One region of the Streptomyces sp. NPDC050448 genome, then DNA from elsewhere that is predicted to be linked to it. Evidence: riboswitches for the same ligand, from Rfam matches in the RefSeq annotation. Region 1 holds a riboswitch; each other region holds the start of a gene.

What was found. Region 1 has a riboswitch for cyclic di-AMP ahead of AB0I68_RS23385 (M23 family metallopeptidase). Riboswitches for the same ligand answer to the same signal wherever they lie in the genome.
Region 2: linked by a shared signal. The riboswitch ahead of AB0I68_RS28150 (transglycosylase family protein) and the one ahead of AB0I68_RS23385 (M23 family metallopeptidase) in region 1 are both predicted to bind cyclic di-AMP.
Region 3: linked by a shared signal. The riboswitch ahead of AB0I68_RS08020 (LysM peptidoglycan-binding domain-containing M23 family metallopeptidase) and the one ahead of AB0I68_RS23385 (M23 family metallopeptidase) in region 1 are both predicted to bind cyclic di-AMP.

The regions. Positions count from the first base shown of each region.
Region 1 is NZ_JBFAJR010000020.1:127,325-132,205, forward strand. It holds gene AB0I68_RS23380 (pitrilysin family protein) at 1-1,036, shown strand, start outside; cyclic di-AMP (ydaO/yuaA leader) riboswitch at 1,221-1,379, shown strand; gene AB0I68_RS23385 (M23 family metallopeptidase) at 1,393-2,187, shown strand; gene AB0I68_RS23390 (GntR family transcriptional regulator) at 2,368-3,033, shown strand; gene AB0I68_RS23395 (HPr family phosphocarrier protein) at 3,259-3,540, opposite strand; gene AB0I68_RS23400 (GNAT family N-acetyltransferase) at 3,725-4,881, shown strand, end outside.
Region 2 is NZ_JBFAJR010000029.1:7,298-12,178, forward strand. It holds gene AB0I68_RS28145 (transglycosylase family protein) at 1-830, shown strand, start outside; cyclic di-AMP (ydaO/yuaA leader) riboswitch at 1,107-1,278, shown strand; gene AB0I68_RS28150 (transglycosylase family protein) at 1,281-1,982, shown strand; gene eno (phosphopyruvate hydratase) at 2,268-3,554, shown strand; gene AB0I68_RS28160 (septum formation initiator family protein) at 3,646-4,134, shown strand; gene AB0I68_RS28165 (DUF501 domain-containing protein) at 4,180-4,725, shown strand; gene AB0I68_RS28170 (Ppx/GppA phosphatase family protein) at 4,722-4,881, shown strand, end outside.
Region 3 is NZ_JBFAJR010000004.1:277,794-282,674, reverse strand. It holds gene AB0I68_RS08030 (aspartate aminotransferase family protein) at 1-229, shown strand, start outside; gene AB0I68_RS08025 (tyrosine-protein phosphatase) at 255-1,037, opposite strand; cyclic di-AMP (ydaO/yuaA leader) riboswitch at 1,355-1,563, shown strand; gene AB0I68_RS08020 (LysM peptidoglycan-binding domain-containing M23 family metallopeptidase) at 1,568-2,467, shown strand; gene AB0I68_RS08015 (SGNH/GDSL hydrolase family protein) at 2,636-3,418, shown strand; gene AB0I68_RS08010 (MBL fold metallo-hydrolase) at 3,585-4,820, shown strand.

The DNA.
Region 1 (4,881 bases):
CCGGCTGGCCAAGGCGCTGGGCCTGGTCGCCGAGGCGCTGCGCGCGCCCGCCTTCGCCGACAGCGAGGTCGACCGGCTGGTGCGCAACCGGCTCGACGAGATCCCGCACGAGCTGGCCAACCCGCAGCGCCGCGCCGCCAAGGAGCTCTCCAAGCAGCTCTTCCCGTCCACCCTGCGGATGTCCCGCCCGCGCCAGGGCACCGAGGAGACGGTCGCCCGGATCGACTCCGCGGCCGTACGCGCCTTCTTCGAGGCCCACGTACGCCCCGCCACCGCCACGGCGGTGGTCGTCGGCGACCTGACCGGCATCGACCTGGACGCCGTGCTGGCGGACACCCTGGGCAGCTGGACAGGCAACTCCGCCGAGGCGCTCCCGGTGCCGCCGGTGACCGCCGACGACACCGGCCGCGTGGTCATCGTGGACCGGCCCGGCGCGGTCCAGACGCAGCTGCTCATCGGCCGGATCGGGCCGGACCGGCACGAGCGGGTCTGGGCGGCGCAGGTGCTCGGCACGTACTGCCTGGGCGGCACCCTCACCTCGCGCCTGGACAAGGTGCTGCGCGAGGAGAAGGGCTACACGTACGGCGTGCGCGCCTTCGGCCAGGTGCTGCGTTCCACCGCCGACGGCAAGGGCGCCTCGATGCTCGCCATCAGCGGCTCCGTGGACACCCCCAACACCGGCCCGGCGCTCGACGACCTCTGGAAGGTGCTCCGCACCCTCGCGGAGGGCGGCCTGACCGACGCCGAACGGGACGTGGCGGTGCAGAACTTGGTGGGCGTGGCCCCGCTGAAGTTCGAGACGGCCGCGGCCGTCGCCGGCACGCTCGCCGACCAGGTCGAGCAGGAGCTCCCGGACGACTACCAGGCCCGGTTGTACGCGCAGCTGGCCCAAACGGGCACGGTGGAGGCGACTTCGGCCGTCCTGGCCGCGTTCCCGGTGGACCGCCTGGTCACCGTCCTGGTGGGCGACGCTTCGCAGATCGAGGCGCCGGTGCGGGCGCTCGGGATCGGCGAGGTCACCGTCGTCACCAACTGACGGACATCTCAAGGGGTTCCGGTGGCTTGTCCACCGGGGCCCCTTTTGTCTGTTTGGTGGAGAGGTTGCTTGTATGTGGTGTGGCGTACGCAACAAAAAGGCGCGTCTGTTTGGCGATTGACTGATGATCCGCCTAGCGTCGGGCGTGCTGTCCGTCAGTTGTACGCGCCGCATCCGCGGCACCGGGCAGCGATCGCCGAGTCCCCGTCAGGCGCGAGCCTGGGGAGCCGGGGACCCACATGCGTCCCTGGGGTGAATCGGACCGCCTCGTCAGAGGGGGCCCGTAGGAGACCTTCCTGCTCCGAACCCGTCAGCTAACCCGGTAGGCGAGAAGGAAGGAAAGGATCAGCCCCTTCATGGCGTTTGGCAGTCGTGCCGCCGGTAAACACCGTGGTTCCAGTCGTCTGAGCCGCAAGACCGCCGGCTACGCCGGCATAGCCGCCCTCGCCACCACCGGTGTCGTCGGCTCCCTCGCAGGCCCGGCGTTCGCCGCGTCGGACAAGGCGCCCTCCATGGAGGACACCGGCCTGAACGCCGTCGTGACGGCCGAGGACGTCCCGGTCCAGATCGAGGCCCAGGCCGAGGCCCAGCAGCACGCGGCCGAGGCCGCGGCCGCCAAGGCGAAGGCGGAGGCCGACGCGAAGGCGCGCGCCGCCGAGGCCAAGGCGAAGGCCGAGGAGAAGGTGAAGGCCGAGCGCGAGGCCGCCGAGCGCGCCGCCCGCGAGGAGGAGCGCAAGCGCCTCAACACCTTCGTCGCCCCGGTCGACGGGTCCTATATCAGCACCCAGTGGCACGCAGGCGGCGGCATGTGGTCCTCCGGCAGCCACACCGGCATCGACTTCCACGCGGCCTCCGGCACCTCGGTGCACGCGGTGGGCGCCGGAACCGTGGTCGAGGCCGGCTGGGGCGGCGCGTACGGCAACAACGTCGTCATCAAGCACAACGACGGCACGTACACGCAGTACGGCCACATGACCTCGCTGGACGTCTCCGTCGGCGAGCAGGTCACCGCGGGCCAGCAGATCGGCCTGTCGGGCTCCACCGGCAACTCCAGCGGCCCGCACCTGCACTTCGAGGCCCGCACCGGCCCCCAGTACGGCTCGGACATCGACCCGGTCGCCTACCTGCGCAACCACGGCGTCGACGTCTGACCCGCAGCACTTCACCGAAGGCCCCGGCTCCCCGAGCCGGGGCCTTCGCGTTGTGGCTGTAAACATTCGCGATTTCCGTCCGCGCTCGGAAAACATCGCTTGTTGCAATAGAGTCCCAGTACGATCCCAGCACGGTCGCGGTAATGGCGTCGGCAGTCGGAAATAGGCGGAGGTCCGGACTTGCGTATTCCTGCGCACGCGGTATGCACGGCAATCCGCGACGACATCGTCTCCGGAGTCTTCGAACCGGGCGGCAGGCTGACCGAGGAGGTGCTGGCCCGCCGGTACGGCGTCTCCCGCGTCCCGGTCCGCGAGGCGCTGCGGACCCTGGAGTCCGAAGGCTTCGTCACCACCCGGCGGCATGCGGGCGCCTGCGTCGCCGAGCCCACCGAGCAGGAGGCGGCCGACCTCCTGGAGCTGCGGATGCTGCTCGAGCCGCTGGCGGCCGCCCGGGCCGCCCGCCGGCGCACCGAGGCCCACCTCAAGGTGCTGCGCGGGCTGGTCAGACTGGGCCAGGAGCGGGCCAGGCGGGGCCAGGGGGAGGATCTGCGGTCCCTGGGAGGCTGGTTCCACGAGACCCTCGCCCAGGCTTCCGGCAGCCCCGGGCTGATCGCGCTGCTCACGCAGATGCGGCACAAGGTCGCCTGGATGTACGCCGTGGAGGCGCCGGCCCGGCCCGTCGAGTCCTGGGCGGAGCACGGGGCGATCGTGGACGCGGTGGCCCGCGGGGACGCCGAGCGCGCCCGGACGCTGACGGCGGTGCACGCGGACCGGGCGGCCGGGGCGCACCGGCTGCGGGTGAGGACTTCGCAACATGCCGTAAACACGGCGAGCGGTCCGCATTAACAAATGCCGCGTATTACTGTCGGAGGCTGCTTAATGCCGGAAGTGGTTGAGGCCGTAGGCGGCAGCCGAATTCGTGGTGTGCGTGTTGTCGCCCCGCGCGGATGGCAGGAATTCCCGACGCGTCCTGAATGGGGCGTCGAACGGGGTGGGAAAACGATGAAGCCGCGGCCGCCGGAATACCGGTGGCCGCGGCTTCATCGCATGCCCGGGGGCGAACCCGAAGGGTCAGACGGTCTCGGGGAGCTCGTCGAGGCCCTCGGCGACCAGCCTCGCGAGGCGGTCGAGCGCCGCCTCGGCACCCTCGGCGTCGGACGCGAGGACGATCTCCTCGCCGCCCTGGGCGCCCAGGCCCAGCACCGCGAGCATGGACGCGGCGTTGACGGGGTTCCCGTCGGTCTTCGAGATGGTCACCGGGACGCCGGAAGCGGTCGTCGCGCGGACGAAGATCGAGGCGGGACGAGCGTGCAGGCCCTCGGCCCAGCCGACGTTGACGCGGCGCTCTGCCATGGTGATGCCCTTCAGGTTCTTACGGTTGTCTAGACCAGTCTCTCACGACGCCTCGAATGCTCCGACCGACCTCCGGCCCGAATCATCCGCCGTACGACCTACCCCAGCTTGCACCGATTTGCCCCTGCCCGCCTCGTGCGCCGCGCAGGAGCAATTCGGCCAGTCCTGGCCTTAAGATCGCCGCATGACCACCGCGTCGGACCCCTCGTACCCGGCCCACTGGGAGGCCGATGTCGTCCTGCGCGACGGCGGCACCGCCCGGATCAGGCCCATCACCACGGAGGACGCGGGCCGACTGGTCAGCTTCTACGAGCAGGTCTCCGACGAGTCGAAGTACTACCGGTTCTTCGCGCCCTACCCCCGGCTCTCCGACCGGGACGTGCACCGCTTCACGCACCACGACTACGTGGACCGGGTCGGCCTCGCGGCGACCATCGGCGAGGAGTTCATCGGCACCGTCCGCTACGACCGGATCGGCCCCGACGGCCGGCCCGCGTCCGCCCCCGCCGACGAGGCCGAGGTCGCCTTCCTCGTCCAGGACGCCCACCAGGGGCGCGGGGTCGCCTCCGCGCTCCTCGAACACATCGGCGCGGTCGCCCGCGAGCGGGGCATCCGCCGGTTCGCGGCCGAAGTGCTGCCCGCCAACAACAAGATGATCAAGGTGTTCACCGACGTCGGCTACCAGCAGAAGCGCAGCTTCGAAGACGGCTCCGTCCACCTCACCCTCGACCTCGAACCCACCGCCGAGTCCCTGGCCGTGCAGCGCGCCCGCGAGCAGCGCGCCGAAGCCCGCTCCGTGCAGCGGCTGCTGGCCCCCGGCTCGGTGGCGGTGATCGGAGTCAGCCGCTCCGGCGGAGGCGTCGGCGCGGCCGCCCTGCGGAACCTGCGCGACAGCGGCTTCCACGGCCACCTCTACGCCGTGAACGAGGCCGTCACCGCCGACCTGCTGGACGGCGTACGGGCCTACCGGGCGCTCGGCGACATCGACGCCCCGGTCGACCTCGCGGTGATCGCGATCCCCGCCGAGCGGGTCCCCGAGGCCGTGGCCGCCTGCGGCGAGCACGGGGTGCAGGGGCTGGTGGTGCTGTCCGCCGGCTACGGGGAGAGCGGCGCGGCCGGGCTCGACCGGCAGCGCGAACTGGTGCGCCAAGTGCGTTCGTACGGGATGCGGCTGATCGGGCCGAACGCGTACGGCGTGATCAACACCGCTCCGGAGGTCGGGCTCAACGCCTCCCTGACACCGGCGCCCGCGCCGATCCGGGGCCGCATCGGGCTGTTCACCCAGTCCGGGGCGATCGGCATCTCGCTGCTCTCCGCGCTGCTGCGGCGGGGCGAGGGGCT
Region 2 (4,881 bases), on a different contig from region 1:
AGTGGAACGCCTCGGGCGGCCTCGCGTTCGCCGAGCGTCCCGACCTCGCCAGCCGGTCGCAGCAGATCGCCGTCGCGGAGCGCGTGCTGGGCGCCCAGGGTCCCTCGGCGTGGGGGCAGTGCTCGGAGTCGGCCGGGCTGACCCAGCAGGCTCCCGCCGCGAGCGTGGACCCGGGCCTGCCCGGCACGCTCGGACCGGTCGCCCCGAGCCACTCGCGCCCCGACGACTCGGTCCCGCGCGGCGGCACCGGGGCCAAGGCGATGGACTTCGGCGCCCCGACCCCGACCCCGGCCCCCGACTTCACGCTCCCGCCGGCGCCGCTCGCGCCGAACAGCGGACTGCCCGTCATGCCCGACCCGGATGCGCCGTCCACGTCGCCGTCCGTCCCGGTGCTCCCGGGCGACCCGACCGTGAACCCGGGCGTCCCCACGGCCCCGACGACGCCCATCGCGCCGACGGCCCCGGGAACCCCGACCACGCCCGGGCACCCGGCGGACCCGACCGCTCCGGCCAACCCGGCCAAGCCCGGCGCCCCCTCGACCCCGGGTACCCCCGGTACCCCGGGCGCCTCCACCGACCCGGCCGCCATCCCGGACACCTCCGGCACCGGCAAGCACCGTGGTACGCCGGCCCCCGAGGCGCCCGTCGTGTCAGAGGCGGCGTCGGCCCCCTCGTACACCGTCCAGGCGGGTGACAGCCTGGCCACCATCGCGTCTGCCAAGGGCCTCAAGGGCGGCTGGAACGCGCTCTACCAGGCCAACGAGCAGGTCATCGGGGATGACGCCGATCTGATCAAGCCTGGCCAGAATCTGCATCTAAGCCAGAAATAGTGACACTTCGGACACCCAAAAAGAGCTGAATGTCTGTTATCTGCAAGTGAGACATGTGTCTCTTCCGGTCAACTGGCGTGTCCCGCCCGAAGCCTTCCGCAAACCCCGTCCTCACCTGCGCAAATGCCCGCAAGGAGAGCGCAAGTAGGGGTCGTTTCTCCCCGATGTTCCTCGTTGAACATCGGGGAGAGACCTGTCTACCTTCTGAGTCGCCCGCCACCGCGGGCCTCTTCGACCGCATCGCCGAGTCCTGCCGGCGGACGGGGGGAACAGTCGTCGCGTCAAGCGCCGAAGGCAGGAGCGGGGGAACCAAGGTAGGCGCCGGGACCGGCCGTTGAGAGACGGTCACGGAAACGGCTAGGGGTTAAGTCGTGCGCCACATCGCACGGCCGGGCACTCATCCGCCCGAACCCGACAGCTCACCTCGCAGGCGTCGGTGAGGAGAACTCCATGCTGCTTTCCGGCAAGGGCAAGCACCGCCGCGCCACCGCCATCGAGCGGACCACCCGCATCGTCACGCTCGCCGGCGTCGCCGGTGTCGCCGTCGCGGCGCCCCTGATGACCGCGGGCTCCGCCTCCGCCGCGACCGTCTCCGAGTGGGACCGCGTCGCGCAGTGCGAGTCCGGCGGCAACTGGGCCATCAACACGGGCAACGGCTACTACGGCGGAGTGCAGTTCTCGGCCTCCACCTGGGCCGCGTACGGCGGCAAGGCGTACGCCGCCCAGGCCAACCAGGCCTCCAAGGCGCAGCAGATAGCCATCGCCGAGAAGGTCCTCAAGGGCCAGGGCAAGGGCGCGTGGCCGTCCTGCGGCGTCGGCCTGTCCAACTCCTCCTACACCGGTGGTGGTACGACCGACACCCCGAAGAAGACGGAGCAGAAGGCCGAGACGAAGAAGACCCAGCCGAAGAAGACCGAGCCGAAGAAGGAGACGCAGCGCTCCGAGGCCCCGACCACCCGCTCCGAGCGCTCCGAGGCCCCGGCCCCGAAGACCGGCAACGGCTCGTACGAGGTCAAGTCCGGCGACACCCTGGGCACCATCGCCGAGGCCAACGGCGTCAAGGGCGGCTGGGAGAAGCTCTTCGAGCTCAACAAGGACATCGTCTCGGATGCCGACCTGATCTTCCCCGGTCAGAAGCTGAAGCTCAGCTGAATCCCGCGGTAACTACCGCGGCAGCTCGTGCAACACGCAGCATCCCCACCGCCCGGCGCGTCTGCCCCCACGCGCCGGGCGGTGGCGTTTTTCCTGCGCGGCCCCGGTCGAGACGCCGGCAATCGAGAGTCCTATGTCCCGGAAGGCGGGTATTCGGGCCCTTTTTCGTCCCAGGGGCCGGGCGGTCGGCCGGTCGAGCGCCCGGAGCCGGTTAGGCTCTAGGCGGCAAGGCCATCCCACGGCCTGACACGCCACCGCACATCCAGCGTCACATCCCAGAAGGAGATGCTCGTGCCGTCCATCGACGTCGTCGTAGCCCGGGAAATCCTGGACTCCCGAGGCAACCCCACGGTCGAGGTCGAGGTGGGCCTCGACGATGGCAGCACCGGCCGTGCTGCAGTTCCGTCCGGCGCCTCCACCGGTGCATTCGAGGCCATCGAGCTCCGTGACGGTGACCCCAACCGTTACATGGGCAAGGGTGTCGAGAAGGCCGTCCTCGCCGTCATCGAGCAGATCGGCCCGGAGCTCGTCGGCTACGACGCCACCGAGCAGCGCCTGATCGACCAGGCCATGTTCGACCTGGACGCCACCGACAACAAGGGCTCGCTCGGCGCCAACGCCATCCTCGGCGTGTCCCTCGCCGTCGCGCACGCCGCGTCCGAGGCCTCGGACCTCCCGCTCTTCCGCTACCTCGGCGGCCCGAACGCGCACCTGCTGCCCGTTCCGATGATGAACATCCTCAACGGTGGGTCGCACGCCGACTCCAACGTGGACATCCAGGAGTTCATGATCGCCCCGATCGGCGCGGAGTCCTTCTCCGAGGCCCTGCGCTGGGGTGCCGAGGTCTACCACACCCTCAAGAAGGTCCTGCACACCAAGGGTCTGTCCACCGGCCTGGGCGACGAGGGCGGCTTCGCCCCGAACCTGGAGTCCAACCGCGCCGCGCTCGACCTCATCATCGAGGCCATCAAGCAGGCCGGCTACACCCCGGGCAAGGACATCGCGCTCGCCCTCGACGTCGCCGCGTCCGAGTTCTACAAGGACGGCAAGTACGAGTTCGAGGGCCAGTCCCGCTCGGCCGCCGAGATGACCGACTACTACGCCGAGCTCGTCGAGGCGTACCCGCTCGTCTCCATCGAGGACCCGCTGTTCGAGGACGACTGGGCCGGCTGGAAGACCATCACCGACCGCCTCGGCGCCAAGGTCCAGATCGTCGGCGACGACCTCTTCGTCACCAACCCGGAGCGTCTGGCCCGCGGTATCGAGGAGGGCTCCGCGAACGCCCTGCTCGTCAAGGTGAACCAGATCGGTTCGCTGACCGAGACCCTCGACGCCGTCGAGATGGCCCAGCGCAACGGCTTCAAGTGCATGATGTCGCACCGCTCCGGTGAGACCGAGGACGTCACCATCGCCGACCTCGCCGTCGCCGTGAACTGCGGTCAGATCAAGACCGGCGCCCCGGCCCGCTCGGACCGCGTCGCCAAGTACAACCAGCTGCTGCGCATCGAGGAGATCCTCGACGACGCCGCGGTGTACGCGGGCCGCTCCGCCTTCCCGCGCTTCAAGGGCTAATCACGCTCTTGCCTCCGTACGTCCCCGCACTCGGTCCCGTACCGTGTGCGGGGACGTATTGCGTAGTGCGTATACAGGGGAGGCGGGATCAATGGCCGGGAACCGGGATCGGTTCTCCACCTTCTCCACCGCGACCAGGCTCAAGCAGCTCGGGGAGCGGACCGCCGCCCACGTCTACCGCTCGCAGACGCGCCGCCAGGTCCGGCGCAGCCGGCTCACCGGCCGGGCCGCGCTCCTGGTGCTGGTCCTCTGTACGCTGGTCGTCGCCCTCGCGTATCCGATGCGCCAGTACGTCTCCCAGCGCTCGGAGATCGCGGAGCAGCGGCGGGCCGCCGGGGCCGCGGGCCGGCGCCTCGAACGCCTCCGTGACGAGAAGGCCCGCTGGCAGGACAACGCGTACGCGGAGCAGCAGGCGCGCAAGCACCTGCACTTCGTCCGCCCGGGCGAGATCAGCTACATCATGACCGACCCCGGGGCCGGGGCCGCCGAGCGGCACCGCACCGGAACGGCCGGATCCGACCGGCCCTGGTACTCGAACGTCTGGGACGGCGTCGACAAGGCCGACCGCCCCGGCGACTGACGAGCACCGCACCCATCCACGAGAACGAAGAGACTTCCTCCAGGCATGCAGACGCCCCCGCCCCAGACCGACCGGACCGAGCCGACCGACGCGGACATCGAGGCGTTCGAGCAGCAGCTCGGCCGCCCGCCGCGCGGGCTGCGCGCCATCGCCCACCGCTGCCCCTGCGGCCAGCCGGACGTGGTGGAGACCGCCCCGCGGCTGCCCGACGGCACGCCCTTCCCGACGCTGTATTACCTCACCTGCCCGCGCGCGGCCTCCGCGATCGGCACGCTCGAGGCGAACGGCGTGATGAAGGAGATGCAGGCCCGGCTCGCCGAGGACCCCGAGCTCGCCGCCGCCTACCAGGCCGCGCACGAGGACTACATCCGGCGCCGTGACGCCATCGAGGTGCTCCAGGGCTTCCCGAGCGCCGGCGGGATGCCGGACCGGGTGAAGTGCCTGCACGTGCTGGTCGGCCACTCGCTGGCCGCCGGTCCCGGGGTGAACCCGTTCGGCGACGAGGCCCTGGCGATGCTGCCGGAGTGGTGGGCGAAGGGCGCCTGCGTCGCGCCGTGCGCGCAGAAGGCCGAGAAGAAGGGGGCGGAGTGACCAGGGTCGCCGGAATCGACTGCGGTACGAACTCGATCCGCCTCCTGGTCGCGGACTGCGACCCGGCCACCGGTGACCTGATCGAGCTGGACCGGCGGATGACGATCGTCCGCCTGGGCCAGGGCGTGGACAGGACGGGCCGGCTGGCCCCGGAGG
Region 3 (4,881 bases), on a different contig from region 1:
CGCCCAGATGGTCGTGGTTCCGCTGCTGCAGAAGCACCGGATCCTGACACAGGTGTCCGGTGATCATCTGGAGGTCATCAAGCTCATCCCGCCGCTGATCGTGGACGAGCGGGACGTCGACCGGTTCGTCGGCGCCTTCCGCGAGGTCATGGACGAGGCGCACGGCGGCGGCGGGCTGATGTGGGACTTCGGCAGGACGCTGGTGAAGCAGGCCGTCGGCGGCGGCTGACGGCCTGCTCCGCCGCTCGGCCGGATTACCGGTCGAGCAGCCGGTCCCGCAGCCGGCCGAGGGTCTCGGGCGTGAGCCCGAGGCCCTCGGCCAGGTACCGCTCGACACCGCCCCAGTGCTCGTCGATGGCGTCGAAGGCCGCCGTCAGGTACTCGGCGCGGGCGTCGAAGAGCGGGGCGAGCAGCTCCATCACCTCGGGGGAGTGGGCCTCGGGGGCGTCGCTGCCGCGGCGCACCCGGTACCGGCGGTGCGGGGCGTTGGACTCCAGGTAGTCCGCCACGATCGCCTCGCGCTCGACACCCAGCGCGAGCAGGGTGACGGCGATCGACAGGCCGGCCCGGTCCTTGCCGGCCGCGCAGTGCATGAGCGCCGGAAGGCTGTCCTCGGCGAGGGCGTGCACGACCCGGCTGTGTTCGGTGGTGCGGTGCCTGACCATCGAGCGGTACGAGTGGGCCATCCGGGCGGCGCCCTTTCCGTCGCCCAGGATTCCGCGGAGCTGCTCGAGGCCGCCGTTGCGGACCATCGTCCAGAATTCCTTGCCGTCGGCCGGATCCGACAGCGGGATGTTGACGTTCCGGACGCCGGGGAGCTCGACGTCGAGTCCCTCCACGGCATGGTCGGCGCCGTTGCGGAAGTCGAAAATCGTGTGGAGGCCGAGCGATGCGAGGAATTCTGCATCGGTTTCGGTGGCATGTGCCAGATGTCCGCTACGGAACAGTCGTCCCGGCTTGACCCTCCGCCCGTCGGTGGCGGGGAGGCCGCCCACGTCGCGGAAGTTGCGCACTCCGGCCAGCTCCGGCTCGGGCATGGGCTCCGTCCGCGGGGGCTGGGGTATCTGCTGGGTCACGGGAACTCCTCCGCATCGTCGTGGGATGTCCGAATTACGCTACTTGAGACCAACTTGCCATCACCGGAGGCGAGATCGGGCGCAGCCCCGTGAGCCAGATCATACGGTGACCGTGAGTGCCTGATCGTCAAAGTCGAATGGCCCGGCCGGGGCGGTTGTTGGCGGCGGGGTATGGACGGAGGGTGACCGGAATTCCGCCGAACTCCCCGCCCTGTGAATCCGTCAGGAAATTCATGGCTTGTTCCGTGCGGCCGGGCTGGATTACCTTCGCGATCGATCCGGATGGACCGCCGAATCCTGCCGCCGTCCGGAAACCGCACCCGACTATTGACGCGCGCGGCAGGAGCGGGGGAACCAGGTAAGCCGCTGTTTTCCGATCTTTGTATCGGCGCAGCTCGGGGTGAAGCCGTACATGGTCCGTTCATGTGCGGCCGGACATCTCCAGTCCGAACCCGACAGCTCACCTCGCAGGCGACGGAGAGGAATTCGCCATGCCTGCAAAGGGTAAGCACCGCCGTCCCAAGTCCCGTTCCATGGCGCGCGGTTTCGCCGTCGCAGGCACCGGTGGTGCGGCCCTCGCGCTGCCTCTGCTGGGTGCCGCCGGCGCCCACGCGGCCGCCGCCCCGACGGCGGCTCCCGCCGCGGCTCCCGTGCGGGCCCCGCAGGCTCCGGCGGCGCTGCGGGCCGTGCCCGCCGCTGCGGCGCAGGGCGCTCCGGCCGTCTACACCGTCGTGCCGGGCGACTACCTCTCCAAGATCGCTCAGGACCGCCACCTCTCCGGCGGCTGGCAGCAGCTGTACGCCGACAACCGCGAGGCCGTCGGCACCAACCCCTCGCTGATCCACCCCGGGCTGAAGCTGACCCTCGGTGCGAAGGGCGAGGCGGCCCCGGCCGCGGAGTCCGCGCCGGCTCCGGCCGCCCCCGCGCCCGCGCCCGCCAAGAAGAGCGCCGCCCAGTCCGCCGCCGGCACGGTCAGCGCCGCCGGCTTCGTCGCCCCCGTCGCCGGCGGCGGCGGGATCTCCACCCAGTACAAGACCCCCGGCGCCATGTGGGCCAGCGGCTACCACACCGGTGTCGACTTCATCGCGAGCTCCGGCACCACCGTCCGGGCCGTCGGTGCGGGCACCGTGGTCTCGGCCGGCTGGGGCGGCGCGTACGGCAACGAGGTCGTCATCCGGCACGCGGACGGCAAGTACTCCCAGTACGGCCACCTGTCCCAGCTCTCCGTCTCGGTCGGCCAGAGCGTCACCGCCGGCCAGACCATCGGCCTCTCCGGCTCCACCGGCAACTCGACCGGCCCGCACCTGCACTTCGAGATCCGCACCGGGCCGTCCTACGGCTCGGACATCGACCCGCTGGCCTACCTCCGCTCCAAGGGCGTGAGCATCTGACGGCTCCCGCCGTCGGAGAGAGGCAACCGGACACGTGAGGCCGGGACCCGAGGGGGGTCCCGGCCTCACGCCTTGTTATTCCGAACCGACCGGGTGGTATAGATCACGGCCCGTCAACCCCTGCCTACGGTGGCGTAGGTCACGTACCGGGGTGAAGTATGGGGTCCCGTGGCAGCGACGACGACACTCAAGACCATCGGCTCGTACGCGGCGATCGGGGACAGCTTCACCGAGGGTGTGGGGGACCCGGGGCCCGGGGACACCTTTCTCGGCTGGGCGGACCGGCTCGCCGTACTCCTGGCCGATCAGCGCGAGGAACACGAATTCCGGTACGCGAACCTGGCCGTGCGGGGGCGCCTCCTCGACCAGATCGTGGCCGAACAGGTCCCCCGGGCCAAGGAACTCGCGCCGGACCTGGTGAGCTTCTGCGCCGGCGGCAACGACATCATCCGGCCCGGCAGCGACCCGGACGACGTGGCGGAGCGGTTCGAGGCGGCCGTCGCCGACCTCACCGGAGCCGTCGGCCACGTCATGATCACCACCGGCTTCGACACCCGTGGCGTACCGGTCCTCAAGCACCTGCGGGGCAAGGTGGCGACGTACAGCGCGCATGTGCGCGCCATCGCCGACCGCTACGACTGCCCGGTGCTCGACCTCTGGTCGCTGAAGTCCGTACAGGACCGGCGCGCTTGGGACGACGACCGGCTCCACCTCTCGCCCGAGGGGCACACGCGGGTCGCGCTGCGCGCCGCCCAGGTGCTGGGACTCGAGGTGCCGGCCGACCCCGACCAGCCGTGGCCGCCGCAACAGCCGCGCGGCTCGGTGGACGTGACCCGGGACAACATCCAGTGGGCGCGGGAGCACCTGGTGCCGTGGATCGGGCGGCGGCTGCGCGGGGAGTCCTCCGGGGACCACGTGGAGGCGAAGCGTCCGGACCTGCTGCCGCTGTAGCCCGGCGCGGGAGGGGTGTGGAAGGAGGGCGGGACGCGGGTAGGAGGACGGGGGCGCGCGGCGGAATCCTTCGGGGCCGGTGCGCGTTGGCATGGTGATGGACCGGAAACCAGTACGGTCTTTCACGCCCGTCCGCCCCATCCGCCCCACCCTCCCAGGAGGCGTTTTGACCGGCTCCCGTCCCCTGCGTCCACGGCTGCGCGCCTTGCGGCCCGAAGCCTTCGGCGCGGATCCGTCCGGCGCACGCCTGGAGCGGATCCGCCGCTCGCCGAACTTCGCCGACGGTGTGTTCCAGAACCCGGTCGGGGCCCGGACCAGGCCCTCCGGCTCCATGGCGGAGTTCGCCAAGATCTACTTCCACAAGGAGCAGCGGACCCGGCGCAAGCCGGGAGCGCCGATCCCCGTGTACCCGACCACGCTCGCGGAGCTGGCGAAGCCGCCGGTCAGCGGCTTGCGCCTGACCTGGATGGGGCACTCCGGCGTGCTCGCGGAGATCGACGGGCGGCGGGTGCTGTTCGATCCGGTATGGGGTGAGCGGTGCTCTCCCTTCCCGTTCGCCGGGCCCAAGCGGCTGCACCCCGTACCCGTACCACTGGCCTCGCTGGGGCCGGTCGACGCCGTGGTGATCTCGCACGACCACTACGACCACCTCGACCTGCCGACCATCAAGGAGCTGGCCGGCACGGACACGGTCTTCGCCGTTCCGCTCGGCGTCGGCGCCCACCTGGAGCACTGGGGGGTGTCGCCGGACCGGCTGCGCGAGCTCGACTGGAACGAGAGCACCAAGATCGCGGGGCTCTCGCTGACGGCCACCCCGGCGCGGCACTTCTGCGGGCGCGGCCTGCGCAACGAGCAGAACACCCTGTGGGCCTCATGGGTCGTCGCGGGCGACGAGCACCGGATCTTCCACAGCGGGGACACCGGCTACTTCCCCGGGTTCGGGGAGATCGGCGCCGAGCACGGACCCTTCGACGCCACGATGATCCAGATCGGGGCCTACTCGGAGTACTGGCCCGAGAACCACACGGACTACACCCCGCTGCCCGGCGGGTGGCCGGACATCCACATGACCCCCCAGGAAGGCGTCCAAGCACACCTTGACCTGCAAGGATCCAAGCCGCATGGCGTGATGCTGCCGATCCACTGGGGCACCTTCAGTCTTGCCCTCCATGCCTGGGCGGAGCCGGGCGAGTGGACGGTCGACGCTGCCGAGGAGGCCGGGCAGCCGGTGGCCGTCCCCCGCCCCGGCGAGCCCTTCGAGCCCGCGGGAGTGCTGCCCGCGGACCCGTGGTGGCGCCCGGTCTCCACTCCCATCGCGCACCCGTGGCGTCGCCCGAAGGCGGTGGATCTCCCGTCGAGCGAGCCCCGGGCCGGGGATCTGGACCTTGCGGGCGAGCGGTGACGCCGGCTGCGGAGCTGGAGCAGGCCGCTCGGTTACGGGTCAGGCTGACCCCCGCCGCGGT